One region of the Streptomyces sp. NPDC001480 genome, then DNA from elsewhere that is predicted to be linked to it. Evidence: predicted binding sites of a transcription regulator. Region 1 holds the regulator's gene; the other holds the start of a gene.
The links. Region 1 encodes HrcA, which represses chaperone genes, less so after heat shock. Its sites were predicted from a motif close to TTNGCACTCNGNNNNNCNGAGTGCNAA; they were not measured.

Region 1 (5,431 bases):
CCTGGTACATGCCGTCGGCGGTCTTGTACCCGGCGGCCAGGAACCCGAGACCGCCCGCCTCGGAGACGGCGGCGGCGAGCTGCGGCACGGAGACGCCGCCCGCCATGGGGGCCTGCACGATCGGATAAGTGAAGAGATCGGTCAGTGCGGAGGACATGACGGCATGTTGTCACGTCCTCCGAACAAGTCCGAATCCGGGCTTCCCCTGACATATGCCAGGGGAAGATGTAGGCGCTGGCCAGGCAAAATAAGCCCGTCCGGCGCTTGAGGACGAGGCCGTTCAGGCCGAAGCGGGGGTCTGGGGGCGGCAGCCCCAGGCACGCTCACCGACCGTTGAACGCGTCCTTCAACCGCGAGAACAGACCCTGCTGCCCCGGCTGACCGTGCCTGCCCGGGGGCAACCCCCGGACCCCCGGCAGAGCCGGTCAGCCACCGCGCACCAGCTCACCTCAGCGCCCGTTGAACGCGTCCTTCAACCGCGAGAACAGACCCTGCTGCCCGGGCTGGAACTGCCCCTGCGGGCGTTCCTCGCCGCGCAGCTTGGCAAGCTCGCGCAGCAGTCGCTCCTGCTCGGGGTCGAGCTTCGTCGGGGTGGTGACCTCGACGTGCACGATCAGGTCGCCCCGGCCGCCGCCCCGCAGATGCGTGACGCCCCGGTTGTGCAGCGGGATCGACTGGCCGGACTGGGTGCCCGGGCGGATGTCGACCTCCTCCATGCCGTCCAGCGTCTCCAGCGGCACCTTGGTGCCGAGGGCGGCCGCGGTCATCGGGATGGTGACCGTGCAGTGCAGGTCGTCGCCGCGCCGCTGGAACGTGGAGTGCGGCAGCTCATGGATCTCGACGTACAGATCACCGGCGGGACCGCCGCCCGGACCCACCTCGCCCTCACCGGCGAGCTGGATGCGGGTGCCGTTGTCGACACCGGCCGGGATCTTCACGGTCAGGGTCCGCCGGGAGCGTACGCGGCCGTCGCCGGCGCACTCCGGGCACGGCGTCGGCACCACCGTGCCGAAGCCCTGGCACTGCGGGCAGGGGCGCGAGGTCATGACCTGGCCCAGGAAGGACCGGGTGACCTGGGACACCTCACCGCGGCCGCGGCACATGTCGCAGGTCTGGGCGGTGGTGCCGGGCGCGGCGCCCTCGCCGTTGCAGGTGTTGCAGACGACCGCCGTGTCGACCTGGATGTCCTTGGTCGTGCCGAAGGCCGCCTCGTCCAGCTCGACCTCGATGCGGATCATCGCGTCCTGGCCGCGCCGGGTCCGCGAGCGCGGGCCGCGCTGGGACGCCGTACCGAAGAAGGCGTCCATGATGTCGGAGAAGTTGCCGAAGCCACCGGCCCCGAAACCGCCCGCGCCGCCGCCCGCCTGTGAGAGCGGGTCGCCACCGAGGTCGTAGACCTGCTTCTTCTGCGGGTCCGACAGCACCTCGTAGGCGGCGTTGATCTCCTTGAACCGCTCCTGCGTCTTGGGATCAGGATTGACGTCCGGATGCAGCTCGCGAGCGAGCCGACGGAAGGCCTTCTTGATCTCTTCCTGCGACGCGTCGCGGCGCACGCCGAGAACGGCGTAGTAGTCCGTGGCCACTTACGACTCCGCCAGGATCTGTCCGACGTACCGTGCCACTGCGCGTACCGCTCCCATCGTTCCCGGGTAGTCCATGCGGGTCGGTCCGACCACGCCGAGCTTGGCAACCGCCTCGCCGCCCGAACCGTAACCGACCGACACCACCGACGTGGAGTTGAGTCCCTCATGGGCGTTCTCGTGGCCGATGCGCACGGTCATGCCCGAATCCTTCGCCTCGCCCAGCAACTTGAGCAGGACGACCTGCTCCTCCAGCGCCTCGAGCACCGGCCGGATGGTGAGGGGAAAGTCATGTCCGAAGCGGGTGAGATTGGCGGTACCGCCGATCATCAGCCGCTCCTCGTTCTCCTCGACGAGTGTCTCCAGCAGGGTGGAGAGCACAGTCGAGACCGTACCGCGATCCTCCATGTCGAAGCCCTCCGGGAGGTCCTCGACCAGTTGCGGCACATCGGTGAACCGGCGGCCCGCGACCCGGCTGTTCAGCCGCGCGCGCAGGTCCGCGAGCGACGCCTCGCCGAACGGGGCCGGGCAGTCGACCATCCGCTGCTCGACCCGGCCGGTGTCCGTGATCAGCACGAGCATCACGCGCGCGGGGGCGAGCGAGAGCAGTTCCACGTGCCGCACGGTCGAGCGGGTCAGCGAAGGGTACTGCACGACCGCGACCTGCCGGGTCAGCTGCGCGAGCAGCCGCACCGTGCGGGCCACGACGTCGTCGAGGTCGACGGCGCCGTCGAGGAAGTTCTGGATCGCCCGCCGCTCGGGGGCGGTCATCGGCTTGACGCCCGCGAGCTTGTCGACGAAGAGCCGGTAGCCCTTGTCGGTGGGGATGCGCCCGGCGCTGGTGTGCGGCTGCGCGATGTACCCCTCGTCCTCCAGGGCCGCCATGTCGTTGCGGACGGTGGCCGGGGAGACGCCGAGGCTGTGCCGCTCGGTGAGCGCTTTCGAGCCGACGGGCTCCTCCGTGCCGACGTAGTCCTGGACGATGGCGCGCAGCACCTGAAGCCTGCGTTCACTCAGCATCCGCGCACACCTCCAGAAAGTCGTCCCCTGCGGCCCTCGGGCCCTTGGCCTGGCACTCTGAGCTCGCGAGTGCCAGCATCCCCCGGCCCAGTGTACGGCCGTGGGGTACACCCCGGGCAAGGCCGGTTCGTGCCGCCGTGCCCGGGTGTTGGTCGTACCCGCTAGCGTCGCGGTATGACCGTGACTTGGGAAGAGCTGGGGTGGGAGCGGGTGGCCGCCGGGGTGGGCCGGGTCCGGCTGCCGCACTGGGACTGCACGACGGGGCTGGTCCTCGGCGAGGGTACGGCGCTCGTGGTCGACGCGGGGTCGACTCTCGCCGAAGGCGCGCGCCTGCGCGCGCAGGCCCAGGAGCTGGCCGGGTGCCGTGTGACCCATCTCGCGCTCACCCACCCCCATTTCGACCATGTGCTCGGTGCGGCGGCCTTCGCGGGCGCGGAGATGTTCGCGGCGGTGGGCATGGACGCGCTGTTCGCCAACGAGCGAGCGGAGCTCCGCCTGGACGCCGTCCGGCAGGGGGTGCCGGTGGCGGAGGCGGACGAGGCGGCGGACTCCCTTCCGCTGCCCCGCCATCTGGTGTCGGGCGAGTGGACCCTCGACCTCGGCGGAGGCAGGCAGGCGCTGCTGGCCAACGTGGGCCCGGGGCACAGCGGCCACGACCTCGTGGTGCTCGTCCCCGGCTCGGTTCCCGGCGAGCCCGAGGTGGTGTTCTGCGGCGACCTGGTCGAGGAGTCCGGCGAACCCCAGGCCGGTCCAGACGCCGTACCGTCCCAGTGGCCCGCCGCCCTGGACCGGCTGCTGGCCCTCGGCGGGGAGGACGCGCTGTACGTGCCCGGTCACGGAGCGGTGGTGGACGCGGCGTTCGTGCGGCGGCAGCGCGACGAGCTGGCGGCGCGTTTCGGCGTGTCGCCCTGATGGCGGAGCGGCTTCTCCTATCGTCATCCGAATGCGCCAGTACTCCGCCGACCTGACCCCTTCGTGGAAGAAGCCGAAGCCCGTCCCGGAGGTCCCGGCGGAGCCCGGTCTTGTGGTGGAGGAGCCCGGCACCGGTTTCTGCGGCGCGGTGATCCGCTGCGAGGCGGGCACGGTGACCCTGGAGGACCGCTTCGGCAAGCACCGGGTGTTCCCGCTGGAGCCGCGCGGGTTCCTGCTCGAGGGCCGGGTCGTCACGCTGGTGCGGCCGTCGTCGTCCGCTCCGGTACGTCCCACCCGTACCGCGTCCGGTTCGGTCGCCGTCCCCGGCGCACGCGCGCGCGTGGCCCGCGCCGGGCGCATCTACGTCGAGGGCCGGCACGACGCGGAACTTGTCGAGAAGGTGTGGGGCGACGACCTGCGCATCGAGGGCGTGGTCGTGGAGTACCTGGAGGGCGTGGACGACCTGCCCGCCATCGTGGCCGAGTTCGCCCCGGGGCCGGACGCGCGGCTCGGTGTCCTGGTGGACCACCTGGTGCCGGGTACCAAGGAGTGGCGGATCGCGGAGTCGGTGACGAGCGAACACGCGCTGGTGGTGGGTCACCCGTACATCGACATCTGGGAGGCGGTGAAGCCGGCCGCCCTGGGGATTCCGGGCTGGCCCCGGGTGCCGCACGGCCAGGACTGGAAGACGGGGGTCTGCCGGGCGCTGGGCTGGCCGTCGGAGAACACCGGGGCGGTGTGGCAGGCGATCCTGAAGCGGGTGGGGTCCTACAAGGACCTGGAGCCGGAGCTGCTGGGGAGGGTGGAGGAGCTGATCGACTTCGTTACGGGTAGCGGTGGGGCCTGACGTTGGGGAATGTTGCGAACTCGGTGGTATCGAGTTCGAGCCCGAGTTCCTCCAGTGGCAGCGGCGCCCCGAACTTGGTGACCTGCTGCCGCTGATAGTCGGCGTCGTCTCCCTTCCCGACGGGCCTCGTCAGCAGGACGCACTGCGCCATGACCGGATCCACGATGAGGTAGACGGGCACCTTGCCGGCAGCGTAGATCGACCGCTTGATCTCGTAGTCCCGCTGGACGCTGGTCTTGGAGACGACCTCGACGACCATCGTGATCAGTGAGGACGGCAGCAGGCGGCCCGAGGCGGGCCTGGCGTCGCGCTCGAGAACCACCAAGTCCGGTACCGGCTCACTGGCCTCATCGAGGATGTCGACGTCCTGGGTCTGCAGGCGAGACCACCGCTTACGTGGGATCTGGTCCAGCACGTCTTCCACGATCATGTTGTGCACAAGATCAGGGCTGGCCATCATCACGATTTCCCCCCGGAGAAGCTCGACCTTGACACCCTCGGGAGGCTGAAGCTCCTCGAAGTACTTGGTCATCCCACGCTCGTCCACAGCGGTCATCTCCGTGGCCTCCACATCCGCCGCGTCCTGTCGGCGGCAGCCTACGAACCAGGGTAGGGAGCGAACCGGAGTTCCGGGGCGATTCACTCGCCGGAGTGATCAGTCCACCAGATCCCGCACCACCGCGTCCGCCAGCAACCGCCCCCGCAGCGTCAGCACCGCGCGCCCCTCGTCGTACGGGCCGCCCTCCAGCAGCCCCTCCCCCAGCGCGCGTCTGGAGGCCGCCAGGCCCTCCTCCTTGAGCAGGGACAGCGGCGTCCCCTCCCGCAGCCGCAGCTCCAGCAGGATGCGCTCCACCCTGCGGTCCTCGTCGGACAGGAGCTCCCGGCCCGCGCCCGGTGTCCGGCCGGACGCCAGTGCCGCCGCGTACGCCCCCGGGTGCTTCACGTTCCACCAGCGGACGCCCCCGACGTGCGAGTGCGCCCCCGGCCCCGCGCCCCACCAGTCGGCGCCCCGCCAGTACAGCTCGTTGTGCAGGCAGCGGGCCGAGTCGGAGGTGGCCCAGTTGGAGACCTC
Region 2 (5,431 bases), on a different contig from region 1:
GTGGCCAACAAGCCGAACATCAACCCCGGCTGGACCGCCCTCGTCAAGGCGGACAACCTGGCCCGCGAGCTCGGTATCGAAGCGTCGCACTTGTACGTGAAGGACGACTCCGGGAACCCGACGCACTCCTTCAAGGACCGCGTGGTCGCCCAGGCGCTGGAGGCGGCGCGCGCCTTCGGTTTCACCACCCTCTCCTGCTCCTCCACCGGCAACCTGGCCGGCGCGGTGGGCGCCGCGGCGGCCCGCGCCGGCTTCCGTTCCTGCGTGTTCATCCCGCACGACCTGGAACAGGGCAAGGTCGTCATGGCCGCGGTCTACGGCGGCGAGCTCGTCGGCATCGAGGGCAACTACGACGATGTGAACCGTTTCTGCTCCGAGCTGATCGGTGACCCGGCGGGCGAGGGCTGGGGCTTTGTCAACGTCAACCTGCGGCCGTACTACGCGGAGGGGTCCAAGACCCTGGCGTACGAGATCTGCGAGCAGCTCGGCTGGCGGCTGCCGGACCAGATCGTGGTGCCGATCGCCTCCGGCTCCCAGCTCACCAAGATCGACAAGGGTCTCCAGGAGCTGATCAAGCTCGGTCTCGTCGAGGACAGGCCGTACAAGATCTTCGGCGCCCAGGCCGAGGGCTGCTCGCCGGTGTCCACCGCGTACAAGGCGGGGCACGACGTGGTACGCCCGCAGAAGCCGAACACCATCGCCAAGTCCCTCGCCATCGGCAACCCGGCGGACGGGCCGTACGTCCTCGACATCGCGCGCCGCACGGGCGGCGCGGTGGAGGACGTGACGGACGAGCAGGTGGTCGACGCCATCAAGCTGCTGGCCCGCACGGAGGGTATTTTCGCGGAGACCGCGGGCGGCGTGACGGTGGGCGTCACGCAGAAGCTGATCAAGAACGGCGTCCTCGACCCGACCAAGACGACCGTCGTCCTCAACACGGGCGACGGCCTCAAGACGCTGGACGCGGTGGCAGGCACCGGCCTGACCGCCACGATCCGCCCCAACCTCGATTCGTTCCGAGAGGCAGGCCTCGCATGAGCGTGACCGTCCGTATCCCGACCATCCTGCGTACCTACACGGGCGGCCAAGCCGAGGTCCAGGCCGAGGGCGCGACCCTCGCCGACGTCATCTCCGACCTGGAGAAGAACCACACCGGTATCGCCGCCCGCGTCCTGGACGACCAGGGCAAGCTGCGCCGTTTCGTCAATGTGTACGTCAACGACGACGACGTGCGTTTTGAGCAGGGTCTGGAAACGGCGACCCCGGACGGCGCGGGCGTCTCCATCATTCCGGCCGTCGCCGGCGGCTGACCGAATGACAGAACATTACCTTCGGTAACACAGGTTACCGAGAGTTCATCGAATTGCCCCCTCCGTGAGAGAAGCGGAGGGGGCAATTCTGTGTGATTGAGCGCGGTACAGTTGGGGAACGCGCTCCTGAACCCCGGGTCGAGAACCCCGGATTCGCACCGCACACCCGACAAGAAGTAGCCAAAGTGTGCGTATCTTTTGCGCCTTATGAGCCTTTTGTGGGGCCCGAATTGCCCTGAATTCGGCCGAATTTTTGGCAGATTCCCGACCGTGCCCGTCCAGATTTCTCGTCCGATTGACCTGTTGCAGACGGCAGTTGGACAGATACATTCAGCCGCGGTCGACGCGTTCCGGCGCACGCCCCCAATCCTTGGGGGGTGAGGTCTGACCCGGATCCGCGAGGTGTGGATCTGTGCAAGGGCCAGTAATAGGGGAGTTAGGCATGGCTCAGGGCACCGTCAAGTGGTTCAACGCGGAGAAGGGGTACGGCTTCATCGCGGTCGACGGTGGTGCGGATGTTTTCGTCCACTACAGCGCGATCCAGATGGACGGTTACCGCACCCTGGAAGAGGGTCAGCGGGTCGATTTCGAGATCTCGCAGGGCCAGAAGGGGCCGCAGGCGGACATGGTTCGGCTCGCGACCAGCTGAAGCACGCGCCGACTGACAGCGACGTTCTTCTGTACATCTTCGAAGGGCCCGTACCTCCCGGGGTACGGGCCCTTCGGCCTGCCCGGTGGCCCTCCTGCCTGCCGGGTGGCCCTCCGGCCCGCCCGGACGCCGTGCGTGCCCGCTGTTCACCTGGGTATCCGCTCGAGCCGCTTGCACTCGGCATGGGCGAGTGCTAATCATTGGCGTTAGCACTCTGAAGGTGAGAGTGACAACGAAGGACCGGGTCGGTGAGGCCCGCAGGCCAAGTGGGGCAAGGAACCACGGGGCCCGCGAGCCGTCCGTCGCGGGCGCGGGCGCGGTCCGAAGGAATCACCCCCAGTCCTGGAGGGACCACTTCACATGGCCAAGATCATCGCGTTCGACGAGGAGGCGCGGCGCGGCCTCGAGCGCGGCATGAACCAGCTCGCGGACGCCGTGAAGGTGACGCTCGGCCCGAAGGGCCGCAACGTCGTCCTCGAGAAGAAGTGGGGCGCCCCCACGATCACCAACGATGGTGTCTCCATCGCCAAGGAGATCGAGCTCGAGGACCCGTACGAGAAGATCGGCGCCGAGCTGGTCAAGGAAGTCGCCAAGAAGACGGACGACGTCGCCGGTGACGGTACGACCACCGCGACCGTTCTCGCCCAGGCCCTGGTCAAGGAGGGCCTGCGCAACGTAGCCGCCGGCGCCAACCCGATGGCCCTCAAGCGCGGTATCGAGAAGGCCGTCGAGGCCGTCTCCGCCGCCCTGCTGGAGCAGGCCAAGGATGTCGAGACCAAGGAGCAGATCGCTTCCACGGCCTCCATCTCCGCCGCCGACACCCAGATCGGCGAGCTCATCGCCGAGGCCATGGACAAGGTCGGCAAGGAAGGCGTCATCACCGTCGAGGAGTCCCAGACCTTCGGTCTGGAGCTGGAGCTCACCGAGGGTATGCGCTTCGACAAGGGCTACATCTCGGCGTACTTCGCCACCGACATGGAGCGGATGGAGGCGTCGCTCGACGACCCGTACATCCTCATCGCCAACTCCAAGATCGGCTCCGTCAAGGACCTGCTCCCGCTCCTGGAGAAGGTCATGCAGTCGGGCAAGCCGCTGCTGATCATCGCCGAGGACGTCGAGGGCGAGGCCCTGTCGACCCTGGTCGTCAACAAGATCCGCGGCACCTTCAAGTCCGTCGCGGTCAAGGCCCCGGGCTTCGGTGACCGCCGCAAGGCCATGCTCGGCGACATCGCCATCCTCACGGGCGGCGAGGTCATCTCCGAGGAGGTCGGCCTCAAGCTGGAGAACGCCACCCTCGACCTGCTGGGCAGGGCCCGCAAGGTGGTCATCACCAAGGACGAGACCACCATCGTCGACGGTGCCGGCTCCTCCGACCAGGTCAACGGCCGCGTGAACCAGATCCGCGCCGAGATCGAGAACAGCGACTCCGACTACGACCGCGAGAAGCTCCAGGAGCGCCTGGCCAAGCTCGCGGGCGGCGTGGCCGTCATCAAGGCCGGTGCCGCCACCGAGGTCGAGCTCAAGGAGCGCAAGCACCGCATCGAGGACGCCGTCCGCAACGCCAAGGCGGCCGTCGAGGAGGGCATCGTCGCCGGTGGCGGCGTGGCCCTGCTCCAGGCCTCCGGTGTCTTCGAGAAGCTGGAGCTCGAGGGCGACGAGGCCACCGGTGCCGCCGCCGTCAAGCTGGCGCTCGAGGCCCCGCTGAAGCAGATCGCCGTCAACGCCGGCCTCGAGGGCGGTGTCGTGGTGGAGAAGGTGCGCAACCTGACCCCGGGCCACGGCCTGAACGCCGCGACCGGCGAGTACGTCGACCTGGTCAAGGAAGGCATCATCGACCCGGCGAAGGTGACCCGCTCTGCCCTGCAGAACGCCGCCTCCATCGCCGCGCTCTTCCTCACCACCGAGGCCGTCATCGCCGACAAGCCGGAGAAGGCCGCCGCGCCTGCCGGTGGCGGCATGCCGGGCGGTGACATGGACTTCTGATCGACCGGTTCCGGTTGATCTGCGTCCTTACCGAGGGCGGTATCCCCTGTTCCGGCAGGGGGTGCCGCCCTTGGGCGTTTCAGTCGGCGTACCGCTTGAGCGGCTCGGTGTCGAGGGTGATGCTCACCGGGGGCGGGAGCTCGATGACCGCTCCCCAGGGGTACGAAGGGGACTGCTGGTAGTGGCCGTCCTTGGGTTCGCTGTAGACGACGACGGTGCAGTTGTCGCGATCGACGAGGAGGTAGACGGGGATGGTGGCCTCCGCGTAGCCGACGGGCTTGTCGACGCGGTCGCGCTGGTTGGTGTCGCGGTCGTGCGAGGTGATCTCCAGGGCCAACAGGATGCCCTCGGTTTCGGACCATTCGCCGTGGTCGACGAAGTGGTCCACGGGTGCGAGCGCCGCGTCGGTGCGGGCACGACCCCTGCGATACGCCTCGACCTTGACCCCGGACTCGGGTACGAGATCAAGGTCTGGGCGGTGGAGCAGGAACTGGCGCACCAGCCACACGTAAATCGAACGGTGCTTGCCGTCCGGCATCGCCTTGACCTCTAGTTTTCCGTTGATGTACTCAAGCCGGACCGTCTCCGGCGCACGCCGCTCCAGTTCCTCGAAGTCCTCGACGCTGAGCGGATCCTTGGTGCGGACCCGGCCGTCGACGAATTCGAGCCGCACCCCGTCGGGGGCCACACTGGCCAGTTCCTCGAAGTCCTCGATGGGCATCGGCGGGCGTTCAGCGGTGCTGGGGGTCATGGCTTCGCCTCCTCCCCTCCATCGTGCCCGTGTGTGGTGTCGTCGGACCGTAGGCGCGGTCATACAGGTACCTTCTCTCCTCGTCGTAGGGACATCGCAGCGCGGATCTCGCCTGCGCGGACCTGGACTGCGGAAGGGGACAGGGGCGTGTTGAGGCGGGCGGGGGAGCGGTCGCCCCGGCATGCGCCGCAGAGGCCGCCCGGCAGGGCTTCCGGAGGGCCGGGAGTGTGGCACTCCGCGCACTCCAGGACCCGGAGTGGGGGGCGCGGGGCGGGAACCGGGGGAAGTTTGGTGGTCAGGCGGCGGTGGAGCAGGGCCGCCGGATGGTGCACCGGGGTGGGCAGGCCGGCGGTCAGGGCGGTGCGTACGGTCTCTTCGGTCGCCCCGCGCTCGAACCACTCCGCCACCAGCGGCGCGAGCTGCGCGCAGTCGGCCTCCGAGAGCGACAGGGCGGGGGCCGTACGGCCGAGGGCGGCGAGCAGGATGTGTGCTCGGGAGCGGGTGGGGCGGGCGCGTTCCGGCGGTGGTGCCTCCGGTACGTCGCCGCGCGTGAACGCCGCCCACCAGGCGTCGTCTCGTGCCGTACGGGACCACCACGATCGGGTGATCCAGCGCGAGCCGCCCGAACCGGCGATGTTCTCGCGACCCCGCCGCAAGTGGCCCGCCCGATGGAGGTTGTTGAGGGCCGTCCGCATCGCGCACTGGCCGTACGGCAGCTCCTTGGCCAGCGTCTTCACC

Region 2: the regulator HrcA is predicted to act here: its motif matches at 2,130-2,156, upstream of groL (chaperonin GroEL).

The regions. Positions count from the first base shown of each region.
Region 1 is NZ_JBIAVX010000005.1:267,741-273,171, forward strand. Features, by position in the region: gene ACFY01_RS14145 (nitronate monooxygenase) at 1-157, opposite strand, end outside; gene dnaJ (molecular chaperone DnaJ) at 450-1,583, opposite strand; gene hrcA (heat-inducible transcriptional repressor HrcA) at 1,584-2,600, opposite strand; gene ACFY01_RS14160 (MBL fold metallo-hydrolase) at 2,775-3,512, shown strand; gene ACFY01_RS14165 (DUF3097 domain-containing protein) at 3,544-4,359, shown strand; gene ACFY01_RS14170 (Uma2 family endonuclease) at 4,337-4,915, opposite strand; gene hemW (radical SAM family heme chaperone HemW) at 5,015-5,431, opposite strand, start outside.
Region 2 is NZ_JBIAVX010000015.1:198,261-203,691, reverse strand. Features, by position in the region: gene thrC (threonine synthase) at 1-1,038, shown strand, start outside; gene ACFY01_RS33445 (ubiquitin-like small modifier protein 1) at 1,035-1,310, shown strand; gene ACFY01_RS33440 (cold-shock protein) at 1,753-1,959, shown strand; gene groL (chaperonin GroEL) at 2,320-3,942, shown strand; gene ACFY01_RS33430 (Uma2 family endonuclease) at 4,022-4,693, opposite strand; gene ACFY01_RS33425 (hypothetical protein) at 4,753-5,431, opposite strand, start outside.